DNA from 2 places in the Micromonospora sp. WMMD754 genome. Region 2 is predicted to be linked to the other one. Evidence: riboswitches for the same ligand, from Rfam matches in the RefSeq annotation. Region 2 holds a riboswitch; the other holds the start of a gene.
The links. Region 2 has a riboswitch for cobalamin ahead of ACN27B_RS27735 (ribonucleoside-diphosphate reductase subunit alpha). Riboswitches for the same ligand answer to the same signal wherever they lie in the genome.
Positions count from the first base shown of each region.

Region 1: linked by a shared signal. The riboswitch ahead of metE (5-methyltetrahydropteroyltriglutamate--homocysteine S-methyltransferase) and the one ahead of ACN27B_RS27735 (ribonucleoside-diphosphate reductase subunit alpha) in region 2 are both predicted to bind cobalamin.

Region 1 covers NZ_CP186058.1:6,364,784-6,379,893, forward strand. Annotated here, with positions in the region: gene ACN27B_RS29720 (LysE family translocator) at 4-627, opposite strand; gene ACN27B_RS29725 (acyl-CoA thioesterase) at 631-1,143, opposite strand; cobalamin riboswitch at 1,271-1,481, opposite strand; cobalamin riboswitch at 1,610-1,822, shown strand; gene metE (5-methyltetrahydropteroyltriglutamate--homocysteine S-methyltransferase) at 1,937-4,174, shown strand; gene ACN27B_RS29735 (metal ABC transporter ATP-binding protein) at 4,531-5,103, shown strand; gene ACN27B_RS29740 (metal ABC transporter permease) at 5,116-5,991, shown strand; gene ACN27B_RS29745 (ABC transporter substrate-binding protein) at 5,915-6,706, shown strand; gene ACN27B_RS29750 (DJ-1/PfpI family protein) at 6,846-7,712, opposite strand; gene ACN27B_RS29755 (ABC transporter substrate-binding protein) at 7,850-8,899, opposite strand; gene ACN27B_RS29760 (PepSY-associated TM helix domain-containing protein) at 9,005-10,438, opposite strand; gene ACN27B_RS29765 (DUF5134 domain-containing protein) at 10,526-11,104, shown strand; gene ACN27B_RS29770 (vitamin K epoxide reductase family protein) at 11,115-11,723, opposite strand; gene ACN27B_RS29775 (DsbA family protein) at 11,750-12,508, opposite strand; gene ACN27B_RS29780 (hypothetical protein) at 12,612-13,397, opposite strand; gene ACN27B_RS29785 (DUF5134 domain-containing protein) at 13,565-14,167, opposite strand; gene ACN27B_RS29790 ((2Fe-2S) ferredoxin domain-containing protein) at 14,248-14,628, opposite strand; gene ACN27B_RS29795 (aminotransferase class V-fold PLP-dependent enzyme) at 15,003-15,110, shown strand, end outside.
Region 2 covers NZ_CP186058.1:5,894,072-5,909,181, forward strand. Annotated here, with positions in the region: gene ACN27B_RS27730 (PrsW family glutamic-type intramembrane protease) at 1-777, opposite strand, end outside; cobalamin riboswitch at 908-1,119, shown strand; gene ACN27B_RS27735 (ribonucleoside-diphosphate reductase subunit alpha) at 1,238-3,625, shown strand; gene ACN27B_RS27740 (ribonucleotide-diphosphate reductase subunit beta) at 3,646-4,641, shown strand; gene ACN27B_RS27745 (hypothetical protein) at 4,803-7,037, shown strand; gene ACN27B_RS27750 (hypothetical protein) at 7,031-7,558, shown strand; gene ACN27B_RS27755 (LuxR C-terminal-related transcriptional regulator) at 7,555-8,319, opposite strand; gene fgd (glucose-6-phosphate dehydrogenase (coenzyme-F420)) at 8,466-9,470, shown strand; gene cofC (2-phospho-L-lactate guanylyltransferase) at 9,467-10,093, shown strand; gene ACN27B_RS27770 (DUF6081 family protein) at 10,142-10,987, opposite strand; gene ACN27B_RS27775 (NmrA/HSCARG family protein) at 11,007-11,918, opposite strand; gene ACN27B_RS27780 (PPOX class F420-dependent oxidoreductase) at 12,164-12,589, shown strand; gene ACN27B_RS27785 (transaldolase family protein) at 12,654-13,679, shown strand; gene ACN27B_RS27790 (NADP-dependent oxidoreductase) at 13,740-14,654, opposite strand; gene ACN27B_RS27795 (MFS transporter) at 14,724-15,110, opposite strand, start outside.

The DNA.
Region 1 (15,110 bases), 470 kb from region 2:
GTGTCAGCCCAGGGCGAGGCGGACGCCGAGGGCCACGAACGCGACCGCGCAGAGCCTGTTGATCCGCCGCGACCACCGCCGGTCCGCCAGCCTGCCGGCGAGCCGGCCGGCGCCCACGCCGAGAGTGATGTCCACGGCGAGCTGCACGGCGACGAACAGGGCGCCGAGCAGGACGAGCTGCGCCGTCGCGTCGCCGGCACCCGGATCGACGAACTGCGGCAGGAACGCCACGCTGAACAGGATCATCTTGGGGTTGAGCAGGTTCGTCACCAGTCCACGCAGGAAGGCCCGCCCGGGCGACGCGCCGCGGTCCGGATCGTCGGCGGTGACCGGATCGCGCCGACACGCGGCCCGGACCCCCAGGACGATCAGATACGCGGCGCCGGCCCATCGGATGGCGGTGAACAGGACCGGTGACGCGCTGATCACCGTGGCCAGTCCTCCGACCACCGCGGCGACGTGCACGGCTTCCACGGCGGCGACGCCAAGCGCGGCGACGACCCCGGATCGGGCGCCGTAGCGGGTGGCGTTGGCCAGCACGAACATCATGTCCGGGCCGGGCGTGACCATGAGGACGACGATCGCGGCGAGATAGCCGGCGAGCACCGCAACGGACAGTCCGAGCACCGTTCAGCCCTCCCCGGCGCCGTTGAGCAGGGCCCGGCGCAGCGCCAGCCGGTGCTCCCGTCGGATCTGCGCCTCCCGGTAGCGTCGCCGGTCCCCGTCGGTCTGCGGCAGCAGCGGCGGGACGGCGCGGGGATCGCCGTGATCGTCGACGGCCACCATCACCAGGTGTGCCGTGGCCACGTCGACCGGGGGCACCGCGCGGTCCCAGCGGTCCGCGCTGACCCTCACCGCCACCTCCATCGAGCTGCGGCCGGCCCAGGTGATCCGCGCGTCGACGTGGACCACGTCACCGACGCGGACCGCGCGTAGGAAGGCGGTCTCGTCGATGGCTGCGGTGACCGCCGGGCCGTCGGAGTGGCGGGCGGCGACGACCCCGGCGACCGAGTCGATCAGGTTGAGGATCCGGCCGCCGTGCACCGTACCCATCAGGTTGGTGTGGTGCTGGTCCATGATCTGCGACAGGGTCAGGTGCGAGGCCGACGGTGGTCGGCCGGCGAGTGTGATGGTGTCGGGCACTGTGCGGGTCCGTCCTCGATGCAGCGGACCGCCGACCGGAGGGCGCGCGTCGAGGGCACGCCGACGGATCGCGTACGGCGTGTCACCCGCCCGGACCCACCCGCGAGGTCGACGGCAGCGCGCACCGGTGGTGCGCGCGACGCGGGCAGGTCTTCGGACTCGCGGGCCGGACCGGGTTCGGTCGCCTACTGGCCGTCGCTTCCCAGGCCGGTGGCCCAGTGCTGATGACGGCGGTCGTTCCCACTCACCGCTGCGGGGCAGTCCCGGACTTCCACCGGGTTCCCTCTTACGACACCCGGCCGTCGCCGACCGGGTGAACCAGCGCTGCGACCATTTTAGCCAGTCGTCAGGGTGTCGGCGACGCGCCAGGTCGGGGCGGGTGACGTCGGTCTCTCGCGTCCTGATCGGTGCCGTCGACGTGTCCCGCGACTCGGACACGGCCACTCACGCACCGCACCGTCGTCGTACGATCGTGCGCGGTGCTGGTTCGCCTCCCCGCTTCGGCGGGTGGGCGTCGTAAGAGGGAACCCGGTGCGAGACCGGACTGCCCCGCAGCGGTGAGTGGGAACGACCGCCGTCATCGAAGCACTGGACCGGAAAGGTCCGGGAAGCGACGGCCAGTAGGCGACCTCGTGTCATGCCCGCGAGTCCGAAGACCTGCCAGCGCTGCGTGCGCCGTCCGGTGCGCGCCGTCGACGGCCTCTCGGGAGGGCCAGGGCGGAAAGCCGGTACGCCCGCCGTATCCGCTTCTCCCTCCCGGTGGCCGCCAGGCACCTCGAGGGAAGGACCATCAGTGACCACTCCATTCGGCCAGAGCACCGTGCTCGGCTATCCACGCATCGGCGCGCACCGCGAACTGAAGAAGGCGGTCGAGGCCTACTGGGCCGGCACGCTCGACGCCGCCGGCCTGCACGAGACCGCCGCCGGGCTGCGGGCGCAGGTGTGGCGGACGCTGCGCGACGCCCGCCTCGACGCCATCCCGTCGAACACCTTCTCCTACTACGACCAGATGCTCGACACCGCCGTCGCCGTCGGCGCGATCCCCCACCGGTTCACCCGCCTCGGCCTCGACGACCTCGACACGTACTTCGCCATGGCCCGCGGCGTCGACGCCGAACCGGCGCTGGAGCTGACCAAGTGGTTCGACACCAACTACCACTACCTGGTCCCGGAGATCGACGCCGACACCCGCTTCGCCGCCCACCCCGTCAAGGCGCTGAGCGAGTACGCCGAGGCCCGCGCCCTCGGCATCACCACCCGCCCGGTGCTGATCGGCCCGGCCACGTTCCTGCTGCTGGCCAAGGGCGCCGACCCGTTCGCCCGGCTCGACGACCTGGTCGACGCCTACGCCGGCATCCTCACCGCGCTCGCCGGGGCGGGTGTGCCGTGGGTGCAGCTCGACGAACCCGCCTACGTCGCCGACCGCACCGCGGCCGAGATCGATGGTCTCCACCGCGCCTACCGGCGCCTCGGTGACCTGCCGAACCGGCCGCGGATCTTCGTCGCCACCTACTTCGGTGAGCTCGCCGACGCCCTCCCGGCGCTGCTCGACGCCCCGGTCGAGGCCGTCGGGGTCGACCTCGTCGCCGGTCCGGGGAACCTCGAACGGCTGACCGGTGCCGGCCCCTTGGGCGGGAAGACGATCGTCGCCGGCCTCGTCGACGGCCGCAACATCTGGCGTACCGATCTGCGGGCCGCCGTCGCCGCCGGAGCCACCGTCGCCGCGCTGGCCGACCACGTCGCGGTGTCCACGTCCTGCTCCCTGCTGCACGTCCCGGTCGACCTGAGCGCGGAGACCCGCCTGGACCCTCGGCTGTCCGAACGGCTCGCGTTCGCCCGGCAGAAGCTCGACGAGGTCGTCCTGCTCGGGCGCGCATTGCGCGACGGCACCACCGCCCTGCCGGCACCACTGCCGGCCACACCGGCGTCCTGGCGGCGCGACGAGATCCGCGGACGCCTCGCCGCGCTGCGCCCCGAGCACCGGCGACGCGGCGACTACTCCGACCGGGCCGCCCGCCAGCAGCGCCGCCTCGGCCTGCCCGCGCTGCCCACCACCACGATCGGCTCGTTCCCGCAGACCCCCGAGCTGCGCGCGGCCCGCGCCGCCCACCGGGCCGGCACCCTCGACGACGCCGGCTACACCGCGCGGATGCGCGCCGAGGTCGCCCACGTCATCCGCCTGCAGGAGAACCTGGGCCTGGACGTGCTCGTGCACGGCGAGCCGGAACGCAACGACATGGTCCACTACTTCGCCGAGCAGCTCGACGGGTTCGCCGCCACCGACCACGGCTGGGTGCAGTCCTACGGCACCCGCTGCGTACGCCCACCCGTCATCCACGGCGACGTCGCCCGCCGGGCGCCGATGACCGTCGCCTGGTCCACCTACGCCCAATCCCTGACCAGCAAACCCGTCAAGGGCATGCTCACCGGACCGGTCACCATCCTCGCCTGGTCCTTCGTCCGCGACGACCAACCACTCGCCGACACCGCCGACCAGGTCGCCCTCGCCCTACGCGACGAGTGCCGCGACCTGGAGACCGCCGGCATCCGCGTCATCCAGGTCGACGAACCCGCACTGCGGGAAACCCTGCCGCTACGCCGCGCCCACCAGCAGACCTACCTGGACTGGGCGGTCGGTGCGTTCCGGCTGGCCATCAGCGGCGTCGCCGACGACACGCAGATCCACACCCACCTGTGCTACTCCGAGTTCGGAGAGGTCATCGCCGCCATCGACGCCCTTGACGCCGACGTCACCAGCATCGAGGCGTCCCGCTCCAAGATGGAGATCCTCGACGACCTCGCCACCATCGGCTACCACCGCGGCATCGGACCCGGCGTCTGGGACATCCACTCCCCCCGCGTACCGCCGCACGACGAGGTCGCCGACGCGCTGCGGCGCGCCGTCGCCGCGGTGCCCGCCCACCGGCTCTGGGTCAACCCCGACTGTGGCCTGAAGACCCGCGGCTACCCCGAGGTCGAAGCGTCCCTGCGGCGCCTCGTCGCGGCGGCGGCCGAGGTAGGGCAGGGCTGACGTCGTCGCCGGGTGGCCACGCGACAACGGTCACCCGGCCCGGCCGGTGGGCGGCGTCCGGGCTCAACCCGCGAACCCCGCGCCCTGCCCGCACATCCTCACGAAGTCGCGGGAACCACGATCGGGTGGCGTCCGACTACCGGGATGTCGGGTGAGCGCCGTGGCGCGACACGGGGAGGGCCACGCGTGGAGGTTCAGGTGAGGGGCGAAGCCCGGCACGACGCGACGGCCGAATGGGCGGGCGCGCGAGGAAGCTGCGGGCCACCCATTGGGCGCAGCGCGCCACGGCCAGTCGAGTGAGCGCCGCCGCGGTGACATTCCGGGCCGTCACCTGCCGGTACGGCCGCAGGACCGCGGTGGACGCGGTGGATCTGGTCGTCGACCCGGGTGAGCACGTGGCGTTGACCGGCGCCAACGGCTCCGGCAAGACGACCCTGCTGCGCGCGGCGCTCGGCCTGCATCCCCTGGCCGGCGGCGGTGTCGGCGTGGACGGGTTCGAGGCGCGGCGCGGCGCGGAGTGGGCTCGACGCCGGCGGGAGGTGGCCTGGGTGCCGCAGCGCCTCACCGCGGGCCGGTTCCCGCTGCTGGTCGACGAGTTGCTCGACAGCGGCGGCGGGCCCGGGGCCGCGCGGGACGCCGCCGCCGATCTCGGTGTCGCGGGGCTGGGCCGCCGCCCGCTGCACACCCTCTCCGGAGGGCAGTTGCAGCGGGTTTTCCTGGCCCGTGCCCTCGGCGCGGTCGCGGCCGGCGCGCGGGTGCTGTTCGCCGACGAGCCGACCGCCGCTCTCGACTTCGACGGGCAGGAGCAGGTCGCCGCGCTGCTGGCCGCGTTGCCGGTGACGGTGGTCGTGGTGTCCCACGACCGGGCGATGTCCCGTGTCTGTGACCGGGTGGCCGAGATGGCCGCCGGCCGGCTGCGGGTGATCTGAGCCGTGGGCCAGATGCTCGATCTGCTCAGTCTGCCCGCCGTGCAGCGCTCCGGGATCGGCCTGCTGATCGCCGCCGTCGGCCTGCCGGTCGTCGGGGTGTTCATCATCGGCTTGGACATCATCGCCGTTCGCTTCGCGATGATGCACGTGGCGTTGCTCGGCATCGCCGTCGGCCTGCTCACCGGCCTGGACCCGATGCTGTGTGGCCTGGTCGCCTGCGCGCTCGCCGGAGCGGGTGTCGCGCCGCTGGCCCGACGGCCCACCGGACTGCCGGGGGCGATGGGGCTGCTGATGACCTTCGCCATCGCCGCCGCCCTGCTCGTGCTGTCGGTGTCCGGCGTCAACGCCACCGGCGCGTTCGAGCTGTTGTGGGGGTCCATCCTCGCCACCCGCGAGATCGACCTGGTGGTGCTCGGCGGTCTGACGGTGGTCGTCCACGTCCTGTTCTGGCGGTGGCGGCGACACCTCGCACTGCTGCTGTTCGACCGGGAGTTGGCCCTGTGCTCCGGAGTCGCCGCCGGACCGCTGTTGCTCGCCCTGCTCGTGGTCGTCGCCGTGGCCATCGGCGCGTCGATCCGGCTGACCGGGGCGCTGCTGGTCGACGCCCTGACCATCCTTCCCGCCCTGGGCGCCCGCAACCTCGGCCGGTCCCTGCGCTCGATGGTGGTGTGGGCCGTCGCGCTCGGCGTGGTCGGCAACGGCGCCGGGTTCGCCGCCGCGCTGCTGCTCGACCAGCCACCCGGGCCCGTCCTCGTCATCGTCGCCGGGACCCTGACCCTGCTCACCTACCTGATTCCCGAAGGAGCACGTGATGCGATCGATCCGGGCCGCCGCGCTGAGCGCGGTGGCGACCCTGTCCCTGCTGGCCAGCGGATGTGGCAGCACTGACGACCCGGCGCCGGCCGGCAGCGGCGGCGCGTCGACGGCGGTGAAGGGGCCGAGGGTGGTCGCGTCCACCACCTGGGTCGGCGCGCTGGCCAAGGCCGCCGGCGCCACCGACATCACCGTCGTCGCGCCGGCCAGCGTGCAGCACCCGCCGGACTACGACCCGAAGCCGTCCGACCTGACCGCGGTCGCCGGCGCCGACTACATCCTGTTCGCCGAGTTCGACGGCTTCGCCGCCCGGCTCAAGGACGCCGCGGGCGGCGGGGGCAAACTGGTGCCCGTGCAGTTGGAGAACACACCGGCGTCGATCACCTCGGAGGTGAAGCGACTCGCCGCGATGTTCGGCACCGACGCGGCCGCGAGCGCCTGGACCTCCTCGTTCACCGCCGAATACCAGACCCTGTCCAATCAGGCCAAGGCGGCGGCTGCCGGCCGGGCGAGCGCGGTGTCGCACGTGTTCATGGCCTACTGGGGCGACTTCGCCGGCATCCCGGTCGTGGGCACCTACGGACCACAGCCGGTCACGCCCGGCCAACTGGCCGACCTGACCGGAAAGAAGCCGACGCTGGTGCTGGCCAACGCGCACCTACCCGGCGCGAACCCCGACATCGCCGGCGCCGCACGCGTCGACATCGTCAACTATCCCGGCGCCGACCTCGACCTGCTTGCCGTCTTCCGGACCAACACCGAGCGGCTGACCGTGGCGCTCAAGCCCTGAGGGGCCGGCCCGGCAGGGGCTGGTGAGGGGCATCGCGGACGCCCTCACCAGCCCCTGCGCAGGCGGTGGAACGCGCACGCGTCCCGCGACGCCCCGGACCGCTGGGTCCGCCAGCGGCTGCGGAGCGCTCGGTGTGACGTCAGCCGGCGCCGACGAACCGGTTCGGTGCTTCCTTGAACTGCCGCTCGCACCAGGATCCGCAGAAGTACCAGGTGACGCCGTCGTGCTCGGCCGCGAGGGAGGTGTCGGGTGAGACCGCCATCTCGCACACCGGGCACAGCGGCCGGCCCGGTGAGCTTTCCGGGCGCTCGGCGAACTGGCCGTTGCTGCTCGGGTGCATCCAGCCGGTGCCCTGGTATTCGAGTTCGGTGGCGGTCTGCCGTGCGACGTCCCGGCCGAAGTATCGTTCGACGATCCGCAGTGCGAGGTCGATGCCACTGGTGAGCCCGCCGGCGGTGGCGATCCTGCCGTCCTCGACGTAGCGGCGACCTCGGACGACGGTGACGTCCGGGAAGGTGGCCCGGAGCGCGGCGTAGCCGCCGTGGTGGGCGGTCGCGGTCCGGCCGTCGAGCAGGCCGGCCTGCGCGAGCACGAACGAGCCGTTGCAGACGGACATGGTGACCGCGGTGCCGTGGTGGACACGTCGCAGCCACTCCAGCATCCCGGGGGCCAGTTTCCCGGTGTCCATGGCGGGCACCACCACGATGTCCGGCGTCGGCGCACTGTCGAGATCGTGGCCGGGCACCAGGACCATGCCGGCGGAGATGCGGACCGGCTCGGTCGTGGCAGCTACCGTGTGGAGCGTGAACGGGTTGCGCCCGTCGGCGAGGTGGACGTACTCGAAGACGCCCCACGGCCCGGCGAGGTCGACGAGTTCCGTTCCGGGAGAGATGAGGAACGCGACCGTGATGTCACCCGTCGCGGGAGGGTCGAGCGGTGCGGTGAACCGGCCGTCGGGTACGGGCTGATCGTCGGCCCGGTCGGAATCGTCGAACGTCGTACTCATGGTGGTGCCTCCGTTCGCGGATGGAAGGCCGCGCGTCCACTGGGTGCACTTCGTTGACCTCTGGCCAGGCGTTCCGGGCCGAGCCGCCGCTGTCGCCGGCCCGGCCCGGAACCCCGGAATACCGGTGTCGTCTCCGCTCAGCCGGCGGCCTGGACGGCGTCGCTGATCCGCTTGACCGCGACCGCGTTCAGCGGCCCGAGATAGAAGCTGTCGGACACCGACGTGTAGGTCTTCGTCTTCGACGCCGGCCACTGCGGGAACTGCTTGAACAACTGCTCCGCGTACGTCTTGGCGTCGTCGCTCGGCTGGTAGAGGCCGATCACCAGGACGTCCGCGTTCGCGGCGGCGAGGGCCTCGGCGTTGATCGCGGCGAGTTGCTGGTCGGTGCGGCCGGCGAACACGTTGACGCCGCCGGCCCGGTTGACGATGTCGTCGAAGATCCCGCCGGCGAACACCGTCGGCACCTTGAGGCCCATGGCCGCTGACATGCCCGGGTAGACGACCAGCACCCGCTTGCGCTCGCCGTCCGGCGCCGGGAGCGCGGCGAGCGCGGCGCGGGTGTCCTGCACGATCTGCGCCGCCTTGCCCTGGACGTCGAAGATCAGCCCGAGCTGGGTGAGCAGGTCGAACGACGACTCGACCGACCGCTTCGCGTACGTCGTGACGTCCTGCGGTCGCGGTGCGGTGGCACCGTTGGCGCAGTTGGACGGCGTCACGAAGCTGTTGACACCGGCCTTGCCCAACTCGTCCCGGGAGATCGAACCGATCTTGGTGTCGAACCCGCCCGCCCAGGTGGAGATGACCAGGTCCGGAGACTGGGCCAGGACCTGCTCGCGGGGCACCTCGAAGTTCTGGTTGATCTTCACACCACCGGTCGGGATGGCATCGATCTTGGCCACCATCGCCGGGTCGTCGGACACGCCGTACCGCTGGCTGTTCGCCACGATCCGGTCCTGCACGCCGAGTGCGATCAGCGACTCGACCTCCGCGACCGACGCCCCGTTGAGCAGCACGACCCGGCGCGGCGCCTGGGTGAAGGTGACCTCACGGCCGCAGTTGTCGATGGTCAGCGGATAGGTTGTCCGCGCCCCGGTGGGCGCGGTCGCGCCGGACGACGCCGCAGGCGCATCCGGCACCTCCGTCGCGGAGCAGGCCGCGAGCGCGAGCACGCCGCACAGGGCCAGCACCGCCCGGGAGGAACGAGGAATCAGGGATTGGACGGCTCGTAGCATGGGTGGACTCTTGCTCCTCTGTCGTGGGCACATCATGGATCCGGCTGGGCGCTCGTCAGGTCAGACGGTGCCGAAGAAGCTCCGCAGCGCAGGGAGCCGGCGGATCAGGAACTGGTCCAGGGCAAGGACGATCAGCAGGGACAGACCGAACAGGGGCAGGAAGACACCGAGTACGACCATCGCGCCGAGCAGGGTCCAGTTGCCCCAGACCGGAAGTTTCGCCCGGGGCGCGGCAAGGCCGGAGGCGGTACGGCGACGGGTCCACCACATCATCGGACCGGTGACGCACATGAAGATCACCGCGAGGCAGAAGAACGTGGACAGGACCGTGTTGAGCGTGCCGAGGCGTCGCCCCTCGTGCAGCGCGATGCCCTGGGAGACGACCTTCGCCGCGGCGCTGTAGTCGGCGTAGCCGTACTGGCCGACCACGTCGCCGCTGTACTGGTCGACGTGGATGGTCCGCTCCTTGCTGACGTCGGACTCGGCCGGGTTGCCGACGTTGTACCACTGGCTGCTCATCACGCTGAACACGCCTTTGTCGCCCTCGGGGTACATGATCAGGTACGGGCCGGGGGCGCCCTGGGTCTGCGCGGCCGTGACCGCCCGGTCGATGGAGATCGGGGTGCCGGCGCCGGTGCTGGTGCCCTGCGGGGCGTTGCCGGCGGCCCATCCGGCGGGAGCCGACTGGCCGTCGGTGTCCTCGATCTGCTGGCGGATGGTGGACTCCGCGCCGGGATCCTCACCCCAGAGCCCGGAGCCGCCCTGGACCGCCACCTGCTGGGCCTTCGCGCCCCAGAAACCGGTCCACGGAAGGCCGGAGATCACCAACAGCAGGATGCCGAGGCCGACGGGGAGGCCGACGAGGGCGTGCCAGCCGCGCAGCCGGGCTCCCCGCTTGCCCTTGGCCTGCGCGCCGTTGCGCGCGCGTCGACCGAGGAAGAAGATGATGAACCCGGTGATGGTCAGCACGATCGCCCAGGAGGCGCCGAGCTCGACGATGCGGTCACCGACGCCGTCCTCGCCGATGAGCAGGTCGCCGTGGATGCGCTCGGCCCAGGTGGAGACGAGCTGGTCCTGGCGTAGCTCGCCGGTCACGGTGGAGGTGTAGGGATTGACGTAGATGTTCGTGCTGCCGCCGTCCCCGAGCCCGGCGACGAAGAGGGTCGACCGGTCATCGGTGCCGTCCTGCACAGACAGGATGGGGCGGTCCGGGAACGCCGCGCGGACGGCCGCCTCCTGGGCCGACAGCGCCGCGCGTTCGGCGCCGTCGGGCGCCGACACCTTCAGCACTCCGGGGTGGGTCAGGGAGTCCACCTCGTCGCGGAACATGTAGGTCATGCCGGTGACGGCGAGACAGAAGAGCACTGGGATGACGATCAGCGATCCGTAGAAGTGCCAGCGCCAGAACGCGGCGAACCAGTTGGTCCTCCTGGGCCTGGCCGGTGACGACGGCGCCTCGGCGGGGGGCGGCGTGGCGGTTTCGGTGGCGGTCAAGGGGGTCGCCCCTCTCGGTCGGCGTCGTTTTCTTTTTCCAGATCGGCTGGCTAGGTTGTAGTCGTGCTAGAGGCCCCGTGGGTTCCCGTGCTGACGGCTGTGTTCCTGGCGACAGGCCTGGTCTGTGCCGCCGGTCTCCTGATTCGCAGGCGGGGATCCGCCGGCGACCGGGAACTCACCGATGTCGATCTGGTTGACATCAGTCACGGCGTGATGAGCGCGGCGATGATCCTCATGCTGTGGGTGATTGTCGAGGGCGTGGTCGCCTGGGCGCAGGTCGCCATCTTCGCGATCCTCGCCCTCTCGCTGCTGCCCGCCTACCGGCGGGCGCGCGCCACGTCGGGCCGCGTCGACCTGCTCGGCCACATGGCGATGGGCGTGGCGATGATGTGGATGCTCGCGGCGATGCCGACGCTGATGTCGGAGATGGCCGCCGGCGGCTCCGGCTCCGGACACTCGCACGGCGGGGGCAACGCCGCGGCGGGGCCGACGGCGACACCGATGTGGGCGGACGTGGTGAACGTCGTGTTCGTAGTGCTCGCCGCCGGTACGGCGCTGTGGTGGCTGTACCGCGCCGCGACGGTGGCCGGCCACCGGCTGCACCTGACCGGTTACGCGGCCATGGCCGGGGGCATGGCGACCATGCTGGTGCTGATGAACGGTTGACGCGCCCCGCTCACATGAGCAGCGTCCGCCAGTAGAACCAGAACTCGACGCCGATCAGCACCGCGATGACCAGGTACCACACGGCGAGCCCGACGGTGTGCAGCCGCACCAGCGCGGTCGACGCCGCCGGCGCGGGCAGGTGCCGGTGGTGCAGGTTGTGCAGCGTGACGTACCAGAAGATGGCGATCGTGACGACCCAGACCACCATGCAGTACGGGCACAGCGCGCCGATGCGGTAGACGCTCTGGTAGATCAGCCAGTGCACGAACAGCACCCCGAACGTGGCACCCACCTGCAGGCCGAGCCAGCACCAGCGGGGCAGCGTGACGCGGGCCAGGAGCAGCACCCCGATGGTGGTGACCACGCTGAAGCCGACGATGCCGAGCAGCGGGTTGGGGAAGCCGAAGGCCGACGCCTGCGGCGTGACCATGACCGAGCCGCAGGACAGGATCGGGTTGATGCTGCACGACGGGCGGTACGCCGGGTCGGTCAGCAGGTTGACCTTCTCGATGGTCAGCGTCAGCGCGGCCAGCAGCCCGACGCCCCCACCGACGGCCAGGATCCACGGCACGATACGGGCGGCGAACGGCTCCCCGCCTCCGACCGGCCGGTCACCCAGGTCCGGCGCGACGCGGGTGTCGGCGCTCACTCGCTCAGCGCCGCGTCGACGGCGCTCTTGAGCGCGGCGTACGTCGCCGGGCCGTCGAAGCGTTCACCGTTGAGGAAGAACGTCGGGGTGCTCTGGACCCCGGCCGCGGTGCCGTCCTGCTGGTCCTGCCGGATGCGGTCGGCCGTCGACTCGTCGGACACGTCGGCGCGGTAGCGGTTCATGTCGAGTCCGAGTTGCTCGGCGTAGCCGGCGAAGACCGCCGACTGGTCCTGCTGCTGGTTGCCCCAACTGCTCTGGGTCTGGAACAGCTTGACGTACATCTGCTCGAACTTGTCCTGCTTGCCGGCGGCCTCGGCGGCCCGGGCGGCGTTCTCCGCGTTGGCGTGCACCGACAGCGGGAAGTTGCGCACCACGTAGGTGATCCGTCCCGCGTACTCCGTGCGTAGCCGCTCGACCTGGGGGAACGCCTGCCCGCAGGCGGGGCACTCGAAGTCGAGGAACTCGACCACTGTGACTCGGCCATCACCGGCGGTGCTGAGCCGGTGGCTGTCCGCGCGCACCAGGCGCTCGGCGGAGACCTGCCCGGCGTTGCCCGACTGGCGCTGCACGACCACGAACAGCGCGGTGAGGCCGATCAGCACCACCGCGAGCAGACCCAACGTCACCTTGGTGTTGGTGCTCATCCCACGCTTCTGCATCGCGCGCGCCGCTTTGCCACCGGCCCGCCGGTCGCGCTGGGTTCGACGCTCCGGCGCGGCGGCGGATCGCTGGTTGTTCGGGCGGGTCTTCGGCATCGTCCCAACCTTCTCGACGGTCGTCAGTCCGTGCCGGAGTCCGGGTGCGGCACGCCACCGTACGATTGGTCGCTCGGCGACAGTCGTCAGTTCCCGCGGCCGGTCAGGTCCGGACCGTGGTCGTCATCAGCGAGCGACCCCCGTTCCGGGTGCTCACCTCGAAGCGCAGCGTCCAGGTCCGGCCGGCGGCGAGACTGGCGTTACCGAGCGCGGTGCGGCCGGTCAGGGGCACCACCGCCACCCCGGTGGGACTGTCGGTGGTCCTGTCCTGCGCGGTGGCCGCCCACCGCAGCACCTCGTCGTCGCCGCCCGCGCCGCGCCAGCAGAGATGGAGGAACAGGCCGCTGGTGTCGCGCCGGAGCCAGGCGTCCAGGGTCTGTCCCCGGTCGCTGATCGTCACCGACGTACGGCGGGGACAGAAGTCGCGGTCGGCGGTCGGACTCGCCGCGGCGGCGGGCAGCGCGATCACGGCCATCGCGGCGAGCAGGGCCACGCCCGTGCCGATGATCAGCGGCCGGGAGCGGCGCCCGGGTGCAGGAATCGCCTCGCCCGTGCGGGTCGGACGCGGTACGGGGTGTAGGACGTGCTGGAGCCGTCCACCCGTCTCTCGATGGCGCACGGTGAGCCCGGGGGCTGTCCGACGCCCGGCTGGTCGCGCCCGCTCCCGGACGACCGTCGTCGTCGCGCGGGTCCGGCTCCGGCCGGCGGCGAGGGGCACGATCCGGCATTGCAGAGCCACCGTGCCGCTCAGGGCGACGACGTCGGCGTCGACGGCCCGCGGTTCGAGGCCGTCGTCCGGTGATTCGTCGTCCGGTCCGCTCCGGTCCACCGTCCGCACCAGCACGGCGGCGAGGACGATCATGGTTAGGAAGATCGCGAGGCTGGTCACGACAGCCGCCGGGCCGCCGTGACGAGATCGTGCGTAGGGGTCATGCCTGTCCGATCGGAGCAGCCGGCCCGCCCATCGCGGCCGGAGGGACGTCTCTGCTCGGTTAGTCCGCGTTGGGTGGGTGATAGTTCCCGGCAGTCGGCGTCCGGCGGCGGTGTGCGTACCGTTCAGAGCAGGGTGAGTGTCGCGGCGGCCATACCGGCGGACATGAGCAGGTGACTGCCCGCGACGCCGGCCCGGCCGAGCAAAGCCCGAGAGTGCGGCACCCGGAGCGCGGCGACCAGCCGGATCGACCAGACGGCAGCGGCAGCGGCGAGCGACACGAGGAGCACGACCGTCAGCGCGTCCGGCAGGCCGGTGCTCTCCCACCCGCCACCGCCCACGTGTGACTGGTGCGGGCCGTGGTGACCGGGGTGGTCGGCCATCCGCAGCAGCATCCAGGTCATGCCCCCGGCCATCACCGCCTCGTGGACGAGTTCCGACCGCGTGCCCCGGACCGCCGGGCCCAGCGCGGCGCGGGCCGCAAACCCACCGCCGAGCAGGAGGAACAGCGCGGCCTGCACGCCGGCACGGTCCCAGCCGGTGCCGACCCACACCATGGCGATCATCGCGGCGCTCATCGCGAGGTGGGCCGCCTCCACCAGCCAGGCCGTCGCACCCCGAAGCGCACGCCGACGCACCCCCTCGACCCAGCACCGGGCCAGGCAGTGGGCGCCGGTCGCGACGAAGGGCACCGTCAGTGCCCACCGAAGCCAGAGCACGTCGACCATCGGCTCCGCCCTTCCCTGTCGACGGGTTCGCCAGAGAGGTCGGTCACGCGGTCGGTCCGGTTCCCGGCGGCCGGCGCCGGTCAGATAGCCGATACCCCGCAGGCGTCGGTTCCGGGCGCGCTGATCCGGTGCAGTGCCAGGTCACGGGGCAGCGGCGCGACGCCGGGTCCGCCCTCGGCCACCCAGTCGCGGATCCGCGCTGCGGCCTGCTCATCGGTGCAGCCGAACCAGACGGGCCGGCCGCCGCGCCGACGCCCGGTGGGCGAGGGTTGGACGACGACCACGTCGGAGTAGTCGCACCGGCCGAGGCAGGAACTGGTGCGCATCCGGGCGAGGTCGGGTGACGCCTGGCAGAGGGCGCGCAGCGGCGCGGCGCTCTCCGGGTCGGTGCGGCCGCAGCAGCATCCCGCGCAGAGCACGATCCCGACGCGGGTGTCGGTCGTGGAGGTGGTGGGTGGCATCGGCGCGTCCCTCTCACTCGCGGTGACTGCCTCGGCGTCGGACGATGCCCGGCAGCCCGGCGTGGTGATGGTCGCGAAGGACCCGCCGCGGGTTCCACGCGGATCGCGATTTCCCTCGTCCCGGTGACTACCAGCGGTTTCACCCCCGATCTGGTCGCGGTGCGTGCTCACGCCGTCGACAGTTCGTCAACCTCCAAGAGACTGCCACGCTGCGTCACGTTGACGCTGTCGACCGACGACGGCGACAACCCGCAGTCGGGGCACCACGATCGGCGATCATGTCCGGGGAACTCGCACGGCCGGCGGGACGACTAACGGGCAGGGACGGGCATGAGGGTGAATGCCGCCGTCACCGGGCGTCGACGGGAGGAGAGATGACCCTGCTGCTCGGCGGCCGAACGGTGCGGGACTGCTTCCCGGCCCTCGCCGCCAACCCCGGAGTGGCCTACCTGGACTCCGCCTCCACCACACAGAAGCCGGCC
Region 2 (15,110 bases):
CGGGCCCGCCGGCACGTCGCCCGGCCGCTCCTGGTCGAGGTGCAGGCGCAGCAGCACCCAGCCCAGCGACACCCCGCCGATGAACAGGTAGGCGGCCTGGGTGCCGAACGTGTCCCAGCAGGTGTGCAGCGTGACGGCCGCGGCGAAGGTCAGCAGGAACGCCGCCAGCCGGCGCCCGCCCGGCGCGGCGGCGAGGGCGAACAGCGCGCCGGCGGTCAGGCCGGTCCAGGACAGGTGCGCGGCGGGCGCGGTCAGGCCCCGGATCAGCAGCGTCTGCTCGACCGTGCCGAGGTTGCCCTGGGACCCGACCAGCGCGGTGAACGCGTAGCCCATCGTCTCCAGCGCGGCGAAGCCGGCGCCGGAGGCCACCCCGATCACCAGACCCTCGCCCGGCGACCGGCGCCGGCGCCACAGCAGCAGGATCGCCACCGGCACGATCAGCTTCGCCGTCTCCTCGATCAGGCCGACGAACACCATCGGCAGCACGCCGAGGCGGTGCAGGGTGTCGTACTCCAGCCAGCCGGCCGCGACGACACCGACCACCCCGCCGACGAACGCGGCGAGGCCGACGACCGAACCGGGGACCCGCCACCGGCCGGTGCGGCCCTGCGCGAAGGTCAGGAACGTGGCCGGTGCGATGGCGGCGCCGAGCAGGATCAGCGCCGGCACGAAGTTGATGTTCCGGGTGCCGGCCAGTGTCTCCAGCACCAGCAGGAACAGCCCGACACCGACCAGCAGGACCGCGACCCACGCCCAGCGGCGCCCCAGATTCGCCATGCGCCGAGTATCGCCGTCGACACCGGCGTCCGCCATGGCGGGGGACCCGTCGACGCCACCGTGGACGCTGAGACGTTGCCGACACGCGGACGCGACATGTGGTGTTACCTACGGGAGGCCACCGCCATATATGGTGTTCACCGCAGCTGGTTCACCCGGTCGGCCACGGCCGGGTGTCGCAAGAGGGAACCCGGTGGAAATCCGGGACTGCCCCGCAGCGGTGAGTGGGAACGACCGCCGTCAACGAAGCACTGGGCCACCCGGCCCGGGAAGCGACGGCCAGTAGGCGACCCCGTGTCGAGCCCGCGAGTCCGAAGACCTGCCAGCGCGCCGTGCGCTGCCGCGCGCGGCGGTCGGAGGTCGCGCGGGACGACCGACGCCAGCAGCCGGGCCGGCCCTGCGCCGTGCCCGTTGGCGTCCTCCCGCCGTCCGAGGCCATCGGTGACAGCGAGGAGAGGTCATGACGGTCGTGCAGGAGAGTCCACCGTCCGAGGTGGGCGGACCGGAGCAGCGCCGGCCCGTGATGCGGGTCCGCAAGCGCGACGGCGACGTCGAGCCGGTCGACGTCAACAAGATCGTCAAGGCGGTCGATCGGTGGGTCGCCGACCTGGACGAGGTGGACCCGCTGCGGGTGGCCACGAAGACGATCAGCGGGTTGTACGACGGCGCCACCACCGCCGAACTGGACCGGCTGTCCATCCAGACCGCCGCGGAGCTGATCGGCGAGGAGCCGCAGTACTCCCGGCTGGCGGCCCGCCTGCTCGCCGCGTTCGTGGACAAGGAGGTACGCGGGCAGCAGGTGGCGAGCTTCAGCCAGTCGATCGCGTACGGGCACGGGCTGGGGCTGATCGGCGACGGGACCGCCGCGTTCGTCGCGCGCCACGCCCGCAAGCTGGACGACGCCGTGGACCCGGCCGGTGACCTGCGGTTCGAGTACTTCGGGCTGCGCACGGTGGCGGACCGCTACCTGCTGCGGCACCCGGAGACCCGGCTGGTGGTGGAGACGCCGCAGTACTGGCTGCTGCGGGTGGCCTGCGGCCTGTCCCACACCCCGGACGAGGCGGTCGGCTTCTACCGGCTGATGTCCAGCCTGGCCTACCTGCCCAGCTCCCCCACGCTGTTCAACTCCGGCACCCGCCACACCCAGATGTCCTCGTGCTTCCTGGTCGACTCCCCCCGCGACGAGCTGGACTCGATCTACGAGCGCTACCACCAGGTGGCGAAGCTGTCGAAGTTCTCCGGCGGCATCGGCATCTCCTGGTCCCGGGTACGCGGCCGGGGCGCGCTGATCCGGGGCACCAACGGCCGCTCCAACGGCATCGTGCCGTTCCTCAAGACGCTCGACGCCGGGGTGGCGGCGGTCAACCAGGGCGGCCGGCGCAAGGGCGCGGCCTGTGTCTACCTGGAGCCGTGGCACCCGGACGTGGAGGAGTTCCTGGAACTGCGGGACAACACCGGCGAGGAGTCCCGCCGGACGCACAACCTCAACCTGGCCAACTGGGTGCCGGACGAGTTCATGCGCCGGGTCGAGGCCGACGGCGAGTGGTCGCTGATCGACCCGTCCGACGCGCCGGAGCTGCCCGACCTCTACGGCGAGGCGTTCGACGCCGCGTACCGGGCGGTCGAGAAGAAGGCGGTCCGCACGGTCCGGGCCCGGGACCTGTACGGGCGGATGATGCGCACGCTCGCGCAGACCGGCAACGGGTGGATGACGTTCAAGGACGCCGCGAACCGGCTGTCCAACCAGACCGGCGAGCCGGGGAACGTCGTGCACCTGTCCAACCTGTGCACCGAGATCCTGGAGGTCAACGACGACGCCGAGACCGCCGTGTGCAACCTCGGCTCGGTCAACCTCGGCGCGCACGTCACCGCCGACGGGGTGGACTGGGAACGGCTGCGCGCGACGGTGCGCACCGCGGTGGTGTTCCTCGACCGGGTGATCGACATCAACTACTACCCGGCCGCGCAGGCGGCGGCGTCGAACCCGCGCTGGCGGCCGGTCGGGCTGGGCCTGATGGGCCTGCAGGACGCGTTCTTCGCGCTGCGCCTGCCGTTCGACTCGGCCGAGGCGAAGGAGCTGTCCACCCGGGTGCAGGAGGAGATCTTCCTGACCGCGCTGGAGACCTCCGCCGGGCTGGCCGAACGGTTCGGCCCGCACCCGGCGTACGACCGGACCCGGGCGGCGAAGGGTGACCTGCACCCGGACCTGTGGGGCGCGGAGCCGACCCAGGTCGGGCGCTGGGCCGCGCTGCGGGCCCGGATCGCCGCGCACGGCCTGCGCAACTCGCTGCTGGTGGCGATCGCGCCGACCGCCACCATCGCGTCGATCGCCGGCTGCTACGAGTGCATCGAGCCGCAGGTGTCCAACCTGTTCAAGCGGGAGACCATGTCCGGGGAGTTCCTCCAGGTCAACACCTACCTGGTGCGGGAACTGAAGGCGCGTGGGCTGTGGACGCCGCAGATCCGGGACCGGATCAAGCGCGCGGAGGGCTCGGTGCAGGACGTCACCGAGCTGCCCGCCGAGGTGCGGGAGCTGTTCCGCACCGCGTGGGAGCTGCCGCAGCGGGCGCTGATCGACCTGGCCGCCGCCCGGGCGCCCTGGATCGACCAGTCCCAGTCGCTGAACCTGTTCCTGAGCGCGCCGACCATCGGCAAGCTCTCCTCGATGTACCTGTACGCCTGGAAGGCCGGGCTGAAGACCACCTACTACCTGCGGTCCCGTCCCGCCACCCGGATCCAGCAGGCCACCGTCGCCGTGACCCCGGCGATCGCACCGCTCGTCGTGGCCGACGACGAGGCGCTGGCCTGCTCCCTGGAGAACCCCGAGAGCTGCGAGGCCTGCCAGTGACCACCACCGACACCCGGCCCATGCTGCTCGACCCCGGCATGGACCTGACCCTGCGCCCGATGCGCTACCCGCACTTCTTCGACCGGTTCAAGGACGCCATCCGCAACACCTGGACGGTCGAGGAGGTGGACCTGCACGCCGACCTGGCCGACCTGGCGTCGCTGTCCCCGGCCGAACGGCACCTGGTGTCGCGGCTGGTGGCCTTCTTCGCCACCGGCGACACCATCGTCGCCAACAACCTCGTGCTCAACCTCTACCAGCACGTCAACTCCCCCGAGGGCCGGCTCTACCTGTCCCGGCAGCTGTTCGAGGAGGCGGTGCACGTCCAGTTCTACCTGAACCTGCTGGACACGTACGTGCCGGACGAGACGGAGCGGTTCGCCGCGTTCGCGGCGGTGGAGAACATCCCGTCGATCGCCCGCAAGGCCGAGTTCTGCTTCCGGTGGATCGACTCGATCCACGAGCTGCGGGAGCTACGGACGCGGGCGGACCGGCGGGCGTTCCTGCTCAACCTGATCTGCTTCGCCGCGTGCATCGAGGGGCTGTTCTTCTACGGCGCGTTCGCCTACGTCTACTTCCTGCGGTCCCGGGGCCTGCTCAACGGGCTGGCCTCCGGCACCAACTGGGTGTTCCGGGACGAGTCCATGCACATGGCGTTCGCCTTCGACGTGGTGGACACCGTGCGCGCCGAGGAGCCGGACCTGTTCGACGAGAAGATGGAGCGGCAGATCCGGGAGATGCTCGCCGAGGCGGTGGAGTGCGAGGCGCAGTTCGCCGAGGACCTGCTGGAGCAGGGCGTGTCCGGGATGTCGCCGGCCGACATGCGCGAGTACCTCCAGCACGTGGCCGACCGGCGCCTGGCCAGCCTCGGCATCGCGCCGATGTACGGCAGCCGCAACCCGTTCGCGTTCATGGAGCTCCAGGACGTGCAGGAGCTGTCGAACTTCTTCGAGCGGCGGGTGTCGGCGTACCAGGTCGGTGTCACCGGCAGCGTCACCTTCGACGACGACTTCTAGCGCGGTGGGCCCGCCCCGCGCCGGGACGGCCGGGGCGGGTCCGCAGTCCCGTCGACGACATTCCCGGTACGCGCATGCGCGTATCGCCCCTGCCTCCCCGATCCGCGACGTTGTCATCGCCGAACCCAGGGCGGGCGTCGGCGGACGAGGGGGGAACGCGCGTGAAACGGATACGTCAACGGCTGCGGCCGTTCCTGGCGGCGGCGCTGGCCATGGTGGTCGGCGCCGCCGTCACCACCGCGCTGCCGGCCACGCCGGCCGCGGCGAGCTACGGCTCGACGGTGACGGTGACCGTCGACGAGATGCACACCACCGAGTGCCTGGACCGGGTCTGGCTGGTCGTGTGCGACACCCCGGAACTCTTCGGCGTCGCGATCATCACGCAGGACGACGGCCAGCAGCTGCGGTGCGAGATGGCGCTGCCGGCGGCCGGCGGGACGGACATCGTCACCCCGAGCACGGTCTGCGCCGGGCGCTCGGTGACCGGCAACTTCCGGGTCAACTTCGAGCTGTGGGAGGACGACTCCACCGAGGGCGGCAGCCGGGACCAGGCCGACCTCAACGCCGGCACGGCCAAGGACTGGGCGACGACGAACCTGCTCGGCGGCCGGTCCGGCACGTCCCGGTGGACGACCAGCGGCGGCCCCTCCCGGGCGATCTTCACCGTGTCGGTGTCACCCCGGCCCACCGCCATCGCCATCTCGTCGCCGCCGCCCGGCGGCACGCCCCGCGAGTTCGACCCGCGACTGGGCGAGATCCTAACCGTCAGCGGCACCCTGTCGGTGCCCTCCGCGCTGCGGTTCACCGTCACCGCGCAGGCGACCGGGGCGTCGTTCGTGCTGTTCGAGGCGCCGTTCTACGGCGGTGTCTTCAACGTCACCTGGGACGGTCGCTGGTCCGACGGGTCGTACGCGGCGGTCGGCGGATACACGATCACCGTCGCCGACCCGGTCGACGGCGCGTCGGCGCGCACCACCCAGGCGCGGGTGATCCAGCGGGTCGGCCTGGCCTTCACCGGCATGACCAGCCAACCGGCCACCAACTGGCAGTACCGCAGCGGCCCGATCGTGGTCGGCGCGGTCGCCTCGGCGCCCGGGACGTTCCGGATGCGGGTGCTGCGCGGCGCCACCGAGGTGTACCGCACCGCCGACCAGCGCCGCGCCGCCGGCCCGCTCTCGTTCTCCTGGACCGGCCGGCACGCCGACGGCTCCTGGGCCACCCCCGGCAGCTACACGTTCACGCTGGACGGCACCGCCGACGACGGCCGGGCGTTCCCGGCCGCCTCGCGGGTCGTGCCGGTCAGCGACCCGCCGCCGGGCCTGGAGGTGTACGCGCTGGCCGAGCCGGGCGTCCCGGCGGTCAACCCGCAGGCCGTGCCGGGCACGTCGATCCGGGCCAAGGTGGTCGCCGCCGACCACACCGCGCGACCGGCGGCCCGGATCACCGTCGAGATGAGCCCGGCCGGCTGGATCGGCCGCCCGGTCACCCACGCGCCCCGGGTGGTGAAGACCTGCGTGCAGACGACCGAGTGCCAGGCGGTGATCCCGTCGGACATCCTCGCCGGGGAGGCGGTCGCGTACCGCGTCACCGCCAGCGAGGCGGACGGGGTGCCGGAGATGCGCACCGCGACCGCGGACTGGCGGATCACCGACCTGAACCCGCCGGATCCGTCGCAGGGCCCCGAGGTCACCCTGGTGCCGCTGTGGCGGGCCAGCGTGCCGGCGGTGGTGGGCTCGGACGGGCGGGTGAACACCCGGCCGCTCAACCAGACCATCGACGTGGCGTACGCGCCCGGCAGCGGCTACGACACGTCCACGCTGGACGGCGCGCGGCAGTTCGGCAACGCGGTCGACGACAACGCGTGGCAGCTGCTGGGGATCCGCTCGCGGGTGTTCCCCAGCTCGATCGGCACGCACTGGTCCCAGGTGGGCATCTGGGTGCAGAACGTGCCGGTCGAGGTGACGGTCAGCCCGGACGGCGACGCGCTGTGCCGGCGCGGGCCGTTCAGCCCGGTCAGCTTCGCCGAGACCAACGGCGTGCTGCACACCGTCAACTGCCGGGACAACGCCTCCGGCGCGGTGTTCAGCGCCGACTCGCCGATCGTGGGCTGGCACGAACTGCACCACAGCGCCTACCACGAGGGCGACGAGTACTGCTGCGACGGCGGCTACTCCTACGGCGACGGGCGCAACACCTACCCCTCGCTGTCGGCCTGCCAGCGCGGCGGGTCGGACGCGCGCACCTGCAACGAGATCACCGACGGGGTGAACCCGACCGGTTGGTGGCGCAGCGACGGGCCGATGGCCGACGTCATGATCGACAACTCGGTCGAGCGGGCCGACGACATCCGGGCCGCCGAGGCGACCTTCGCACGATGCGGGAGAGGGCAATGCTGAACCGACGGATCCGGATCCTCCTCGCGGCGGCGTTCACGGTGCCGTTCCTGGGCGCCGCCGCGGTGGCCACCCGGGCCGGGACCACCGCGGCCGGCGCGGCCCCGGTGGTGCCGGCGCCGACCGTCGACCCGGCGAACCCGACCACCGGCACCCACCTGCGGCTCGGGCTGCGCGTGTCGGCGCGCGCCGCGACGCCGAACCTGCTGGAGATCGACAGCGGGTTCGCCTCGTCGTTGCGCGGCACGGGCGGGCCGTTCCAGCTCGTGGTCCGGGACTCCGGCGGTTCCGTGCTGGACACGCTGTGGCTGGACGACCCGCTGGCGACGCGGGTCTACGGCAGCAAGGAGAAGGCCCACGACAACCCCCGGGCCAAGGAGGCGGACGTGGTGGTGGACCTGCCGGTCACCGACACCGCGTACGTGGTGGACGTGGTGCTGGCCGACCGGCGGATCGGTCAGGTCGAGGTGGCCTCGCTGATCGCGGCCTGCCGCAACGCGCCGCTGCCCTGCGCCACCATCTAGGCCCGCGGGCCGGGCACCTCCAGGATGCCGAGCGCCACCGCCCGCATGACGGTGGCGACCGGCCCGGAGGTGCCCAGCTTGCGGTGCACGTTCTCCAGGTGCTTGCGCACGGTGCCGGCGGCCAGGCCGAGCCGGCGCGCGGTGGCCGGCACGGTCAGGCCGTCGGCGATGCCGCGCAGCACCTCCACCTCCCGCCCGGTCAGGCCGGCGCCGCCGGGCGGCACCGGCCCGCCGGGCAGCCGCACGCACCGGTGCACGGCGATCAGCGCCGGCTGCAACCGGGCGAGCAGGTCCATCTCGCGCGCGTCGAAGACCCGGTCCCGGTTGAACTGGTACCAGCTCAACACCGGCGTCGGGCCGACCACCAGGGCGACCGTGTGCGCGCCGATGCCCCGCGGCGCCAACACCTCGCGGTAGAGCGTGTGCCGCCGCCACTGCCGCTCCGACAGCACGTCGGTGACCTGGAGCGGCGCCGCCGGGTACGGGTGCGACCGGCGTACGGTCGGCGCGAACAGCGGATGGTCGGTGAGCTGGTGGTGCATCCGCCGCACCAGCGTCCGGTCGACCGGCCGGTCCGCGGCGAGGTCGGGCAGGCGCAGCGTGGCCAGGTCCAGTTCCGCGTAGGTGGACAGCTCGCTGCGCAGGCGGTGGGCCACGGCGGCGAGCACGGTGTCGACGAGCGCGCGCCCCCGCAGCGCGCCGATCCCGGTCGCCACCTCGCGGACCCACGCCCGGTCCGCGGCGGTGGTGGAAAGCGTCACGAGCGGACCATAGGAGCCGGCGCACGCGCGGCCGGTCGGCAAGTGGACACTGATCACCTTCCAACACCGCCCGGTCTCGACCGCGGTTCGAGGCCGCCCCGAACCGCACCGGAGATCGTCGAGCCACCGACAGACAGGGGTGGCAGATGGTCAGGTTCGGCTACAAGGCCTCCGCCGAGCAGTTCGGCCCGCGGCAACTGCTGGAGTACGCGGTCCGGGCCGAGGAGCACGGGTTCGACTCCGTCTTCGTCAGCGACCACCTCCAGCCGTGGCGGCACGACGGCGGTCACGCCCCGGCCGCGCTGCCCTGGCTGGGGGCGCTGGTCGCCCGTACCCGGCGGATCGTCGTGGGCACCAGCGTGCTCACGCCGACGTTCCGCTACCACCCGGCGGTGGTCGCGCAGGCCTTCGCCACCCTCGGCTGCCTGGCGCCCGGGCGGGTGGTGCTCGGCGTCGGGTCCGGCGAGTCGCTCAACGAGGCGCCGCTGGGCGCCCCGTGGCCGCCGCCGGCGCAGCGACTGGCCCGGCTGACCGAGGCGGTCGAGCTGATCCGCAGGCTGTGGCGCGAGGACCGGGTCGACTTCGCCGGCCGGTTCTACCGCACCGACCGGGCCACCGTCTACGACCGGCCGGAGCAGCCGGTGCCGCTCTACGTCGCCGGCGGCGGCCCGGTGGCGGCCCGGCTCGCCGGGCGGCTCGGCGACGGCTTCATCTGCACCAGCGGCAAGGGCCGCGACCTGTACGCCGACCGGCTGCTCCCGGCGGTGGCCGAGGGCGCCACCGGCGCCGGGCGGGACCCGGACGCGCTCGACCTCACCATCGAGGTGAAGGTCTCCTTCGACACCGATCCGGACCGCGCGCTGCGGGACACCGCCCACTGGGCGGCGCTGGCGCTGACGCCGGAGGAGAAGACCGGGGTGGACGACCCGATCGAGATGCAGCGCCGCTCCGACGCGCTGCCGCTGGCCCGGGCGGCCAGCCGCTGGATCGTCTCCGCCGACCCGGCCGAGCACGCGGCCCGCGTGCAGGAGTATCTCGACCTGGGCTTCCGGCACCTGGTGTTCCACGCCCCCGGCCCGGACCAGGCCCAGTTCCTCAGTCTCTACAGCACCAAGGTCCTGCCGCTGCTCTCCGTCCCGGACCCGCGGTGACGCTGCCGGAGTGGACGGTGCTGGTGCCGGTGAAGCGGCTCGACCGGGCGAAGAGCCGGCTGGCCCTGCCGGTCGGGCTGCGCCGCGCGGTCGCCGAGGCGATGCTCGTCGACGTGCTCGCCGCCGCCGCTGCGGTGGCGCGGGTGTGCCTGGTCACCGGCGAGCCGGTGGCCCGAGGTTGGGGCGTACCCGTGCTGCCGGACCCCGGTGGCGGGCTGTCGGCGGCGGTCCGGGCGGCCGCGGCGCGCATCGCCGGGCCGGTGGCGGTGCTCTCCGGGGACCTGCCGGCCGCCCGGCCGGCGGAACTGGCGGACGCGCTGGCCGCCGCGTCGGCGCACGAGGCGGCGGTGCTGGCCGACGCCCCCGGCACGGGCACCACGCTGCTCACCGCGCGCAGCGGCCGACGACTGCGGCCGGCGTACGGGCCGGGCTCGCGGGCCCGGCACGCGACGGCCGGGACGGTCGACCTGACCGGGTCGCTGTCCGTGCCCGGCCTGCGTCGCGACGTGGACACCGTGGCCGACCTGCGCGACGCCCTGCGGCTGGGCCTCGGCCCGGCGTCGGCGGGGGTGCTGGCCGCCGCCGGGCACGCGCCGAGCGGCCACCCCTGGCTGCCCTGGTGACTCCGGGCCGCGGGACCGCCGGGCGGGCACCGGCGGTCCCGCGCCGGCTCAGTCCCGGTACGCGGTCAGGCGCCGCACGTCCAGCCGCACGCCCTGGCCCCAGATCCGGTCGGCGAACAACGCCAGCCCGACCGTGAGCTGCCGGGGCGCTGCCGACTCGGCCGGCCGGCCGTTGTCCCGCAGCGCGTACCCCGGGTCGAGGACGCGGTGCCCGATCCGGTCGACGGTGAGCACCTCGTCGTCGCCGACGTACCAGTGCGCGGTGCGCCGGTCCGCGTCGTAGCGCAGGGCCAGGTCGTGGACGTCCCCCGGCTCGCGGTCGCGGACCGGCACCGCGAACGAGAACCCGCCGTAGGTGTGCGGCGGGAACGCCAGCCGCTCGTAGACGGCGAAGACGCACCGGTCGGTGACGATGAAGTCGAACACCATGCCGGTCTCCCGGTCCATGCAGATCAGCGCCGACGCGCCCAGCCGCAGGTCCCGGCGCGGGTCGGCGACGGCGTCGCCGTACGGGTGGCGGTCCAGACCGTACGCCCGCACGGACAGCTCCGCGCGCAGCGTGAAGCCGCCGGCCGGCACCGCGAAGCCGGGCAGGCCCGCCGGCGTGTCCCGGTTGGCCATCAACGCCCAGCGCAGGTGGTCGGTCTCCGACAGCGGCTGCGGCGGTTCGGCGAACGCCGGCTCGCCGGTGCCCGGATCGGTCCCGGTCGGCACCACGGTCAGGCCGCCCTCCCCGGTGAGCGGCGCCCCGTCCCCGGCGGGGAAGCCGGGCACCGGTCGCAGCCGCCACCGCGAGGTGGGCCCACCGACCGAGAGCGGACCGGTGAAGTCGTCGTGCAGCACCTCCTCCCCGCTGCGGTGCGGACGGGTCGTGGTCTCGGACTCGGCGCTCATCGCCACCTCCACTGTCGGGTCAGCCGTTGCGCGGCACACCGGCCGCCGGCGGGGCGCTGTGGGTGCTGCTCGGCGCCCAGCCGGTACGCGACAGCCAGCCGGCGAGGGTGAGCAGCTCGGGGTTCTGCCGGCGCAGGGCCGGGATGTCGGCGTGGTAGCCGATCCGGTTCAGCCAGCCGTAGGCGGTGGCCTGCCACTCGCTCTGCCGGCGCAGCTCCTCCATCGGCACCGGCTCGTAGCGGGTGGGCAGGCCGGTGTGCCGGGCGAACGTGGCGGCGATCTGCTCGCCGGTCAGCTCGTCCCCGGCGAGTTCGATCCGGGCGCCGACGGTCGCCGGATCGTCGAAGGCCGCAGCGGCGAAGAAGCCGATGTCACCGGAGGCGATCATCTGCAACGGGGTGTCCGGCGCCAGGCCCCGCCGGTAGACCAGCTCGTCGCCCTCCCGCAGCGGCGGGTACTGCGCGAAGTTGTCCATGAAGTAGGTGGGGCGCAGGAACGTGGCCGGCAGGTCGTGCTTGCGGATGCGGTCCTCGATGCGCAGCTTCGCCTCCCGCCAGAACACCCCCTCGGGGCGCTCCGCGCCCCCCACCGAGCTGTGCACGTAGTGCGCCACGCCCACCTCGCCGGCGACGTCGGCCACGGTCAGGCCGTGCCGTTCCTCGGCCGGCACGCCGCCCGGCCCGAGCGGGGTCTGCACGCTGAACACGCCGTACGCCCCGGTCATCGCGGCGCGCACCGACGCGGCGTCGTCGAGGTCGCCGACGACCAGGGTGGCGCCCCGCGCCGCCAGGTCCCGCGCCGCCGGGCGCCCCGGGTCCCGGACGAAGGCGCGCACCGCCCAGCCCCGCCGCAGCAGGTGCCGCGCGGTTCCGCCGCCCTGCTTCCCGGTCGCCCCGAACACCAGCACCCACCGGTCTGCCCGTGCTGTCACGGCCACCTCCTCGCCCTCGCGGCCACGGCGGGCGGCGTCCGGCCGTCCGCGTCCTGCCGACGAAGGCTCACCGGCGGGGATAGAGCCGGCGTCGAGAGCCGGTCGAGGCCACCGGTTCGAGTCGCCCTCGACCCGGCCTCCAGTCCGGGGCGAGCCGGGGCCCCGACGATCGGGCCGCCGGGTGTGCCGCACACCCGGCGGGCCGCGCGCGGCGCGGGCCGGACGCCGACGAGGGGCAGGATGACGTGATCTTCACCGAGGACGAGCTGGAGTACCTGAGGTCGCAGCGGCTCGGCCGGCTGGCCACCGCGCAGCCCAACGGCACGCTCCAGAACAACCCGGTCGTCTACTGGTACAACGCCGAGCTGGACTGCATCGACATCGGCGGCCGGGCGATGGCCACCACGCAGAAGTTCCGCAACGTCGCGGCCAACGGCAAGGCGTCGTTCGTCATCGACGACGTGGTCTCCCGCCGCCCGTGGCGGGTGCGGGGCATCGAGATCCGCGGGCTCGCCGAGGCGCTGGTCGACCAGCCGGTCCCGCCGGAGCTGGAGTTCCTCAGCCCCGAGCTGATCCGCATCCACCCCCGGCGGCTGTTCACCTGGGGCCTGGACCCGAACCACCTGGCGATGGTGCGGCGCACCGTCACCCCGGCCACCACCGCCGGCTGACCGTCCACCGGCCATCCCCTGACACGCCGTGCCACGGCGTGCCGACGCCAGAAGGAGACAGATCGTGACGGACAACCTCCGCCGGCTCGTGGACGCGGGCCTGAGCGTGTGGCGGGACGATCCGGCGGCGGTCGCCGCCGACCCGCCGGCCGGAACCGGGCTGGTCCTCGGCGCCGACGCGGTCCGGGCCGCGCTCGCCGACCCGGCGGCCACCGAGGGCGACGACGGGGACGACGCGGTGCGGCGGATCACCACCGCGGTGGCGCGCCGGGCCGCCGACGCGTTGCTGCCCGCGTACCACGCCGCCGGCGGACGCGACGGCCTGGTCAGCGTGGAGGTCGACCCGCGGCTGGCCGACGACGTCGACGGCGCGGTGGCCGAGGCCCGCCGGGTCGTCGACCTGGCCGACCGGCCGAACGTGGTGGTCCGGGTGTTCGCCGCCGAGGCGGCCCGGGAGCTGCTGGCCGGCGGGATCGGCGTCGAGGTGGCGCTGGTCTCCGCGCCGGAGCTGATGCGCGCGGCGCTGGACACCGTCCGCGAGGGGCTGGACGCGGCCGAGGGCTTCCCGCCGGCGCTGGTGTCGGTGCCGGTGGCCGACGTGGACACCGAGGTCGACAAGCGGCTGTGGGCGATCGGCACCGACGACTCGGCCCGGCTGCGCGGCACGGCCGCCCTGGCCACCGCGCGGATGACCTACGCGGCCTACGAGAACGCGCTGCGCGCGCCGGCCTGGGGCCGGCTGACCGCCTCGGGCGCGCCGAAGCCCCGGCTGGTGTGGACCGCCACCCAGGTCCGCGACCCCTACTACCTGGAGACCCGCTACGTCGACGAGCTGGTCGTCTCCGGCGCGGCCACCGTGCTCTCCCCGGCCACCTGGCGGGCCGTCGTCGAGTACGGCGAGCCGCGCGGCGACACGGTGCACGGCACGTACGAGGAGGCCCGGCAGGCGCTGGACCGGCTCACCGACATCGGCGTGGACCTGCCCGACGTGCACCGGGTGATCCGGGCGCGGTCGGTGGCCCGCTCGGTGGCCGGCTGGCAGCGGGTCCGCGACGCGGTGGCCGCCACGCGCCGGCAGCCGGTGGGCTGAGCCGGACCGGCCGGCACGGCCCCCGGACGCCTCGGCGTCCGGGGGCCGTTCGCGCGTCGCTCAGTCGACGACGAGTGCCACCTTGCCGCGCACGTGGCCGGTCTCGACCAGGCGGTGCGCCTCCGCCGCCCGGCTCAGCGGCACGGTCTCGGCCACCTCCACCACGAGCTTGCCCTCGGACCAGAGCCGGGTGAGGTCGTCGAGCTTCTGCGCCGAGCGTTCGGTGCCGATGCGCCGGATGCCGAGCTGCGCGGACCGGGCCCAGTCGGCGATGGTGACGATCCGCTCGGTGCTGCCCAGCAGCTCCAGCGAGACGTCCAACGCCTCGCCGCCGATCGCGTCGAGGGCGCAGGTGATCCCCTGCGGCACGGCCGCCCGCACCCGGTCGGCCAGGCCCGGGCCGTAGGTCACCGGGACCGCGCCGAGCGACCGCAGGTAGTCGTGGTTGCGCTCGCTGGCGGTGCCGACGACCTGGGCGCCGCGCGCCTTGGCCAGCTGGACCGCGAACGAGCCGACCCCGCCGGCGGCGGCGTGGACCAGCAGCGTGTCCTGCGCGCCGACGCGCAGCTCGTCCAGGGCGGTGTACGCGGTCTGCCCGGACGCGGTCAGCACGCCCGCCTCGGCCCACGGCATCTTCGCCGGCTTGTGGCCCACCTGCTCGGCCGGGACCACCACGGTGTCGGCGTAGCCCTGCATGTCGAGGTAGGCGATGACCTCGTCGCCGTCGGCGAACCCGGTCACGCCGTCGCCGACCTGGTCGACGATGCCGGCCACCTCGTTGCCGAGCCGCACCGGAAAGGTCAGCGGGTTGTACGCGGCGAAGTCACCCCGCCGCGTGGCACAGTCGAACGGCTGGACCCCGGCCGCCTTGACCCGGATCCGCACCTGGCCGGCGCCGGCCTCCGGGTCGGGCGCGTCGACGAGGTGCAGCACCTCGGGCCCGCCGTACTCGTTGAACACCACGATCTTGGCCATTGTCATCCTTCCGCCGGCGCGGGTCGCCGGTGTCTAGTGTGGAGGTTGTCGGCTCGTCGGCGCGGCCGGTCAGGTCGCGGCCGTCGGTTCGGGGGGCGCGGCGGCGGCGCGCTCGCCGGTCCCGCCGCCGGGCTGCCAGCGACGGGCGAACGGCGGCAGCAGCATGGTCAGCAGGAACGCCGCCACCAGCAGCGCCGCGGAGACCCCGATGGTGCGGACCAGCGTGCCGGAGAAGCCGGCCCGGCCGGCGTCGCGGGCGGCGGCCTCCACCGCCTCGCCGACCGCGCGCGGGTCGGCGCTGGCCGCCGCGACCCGCGTGGTGCTCTCGCCCAGGCGGGCGCAGGCGGCCGGCACCCGGGCCGGGTCGCTCGCCTGGGCGCCGGCCCGACCGCAGGCGCGCACGTCGGCCACCAGCCGGTCCTGGTCGGACGCGGTCACGCCGACCGCGCCGAGCCG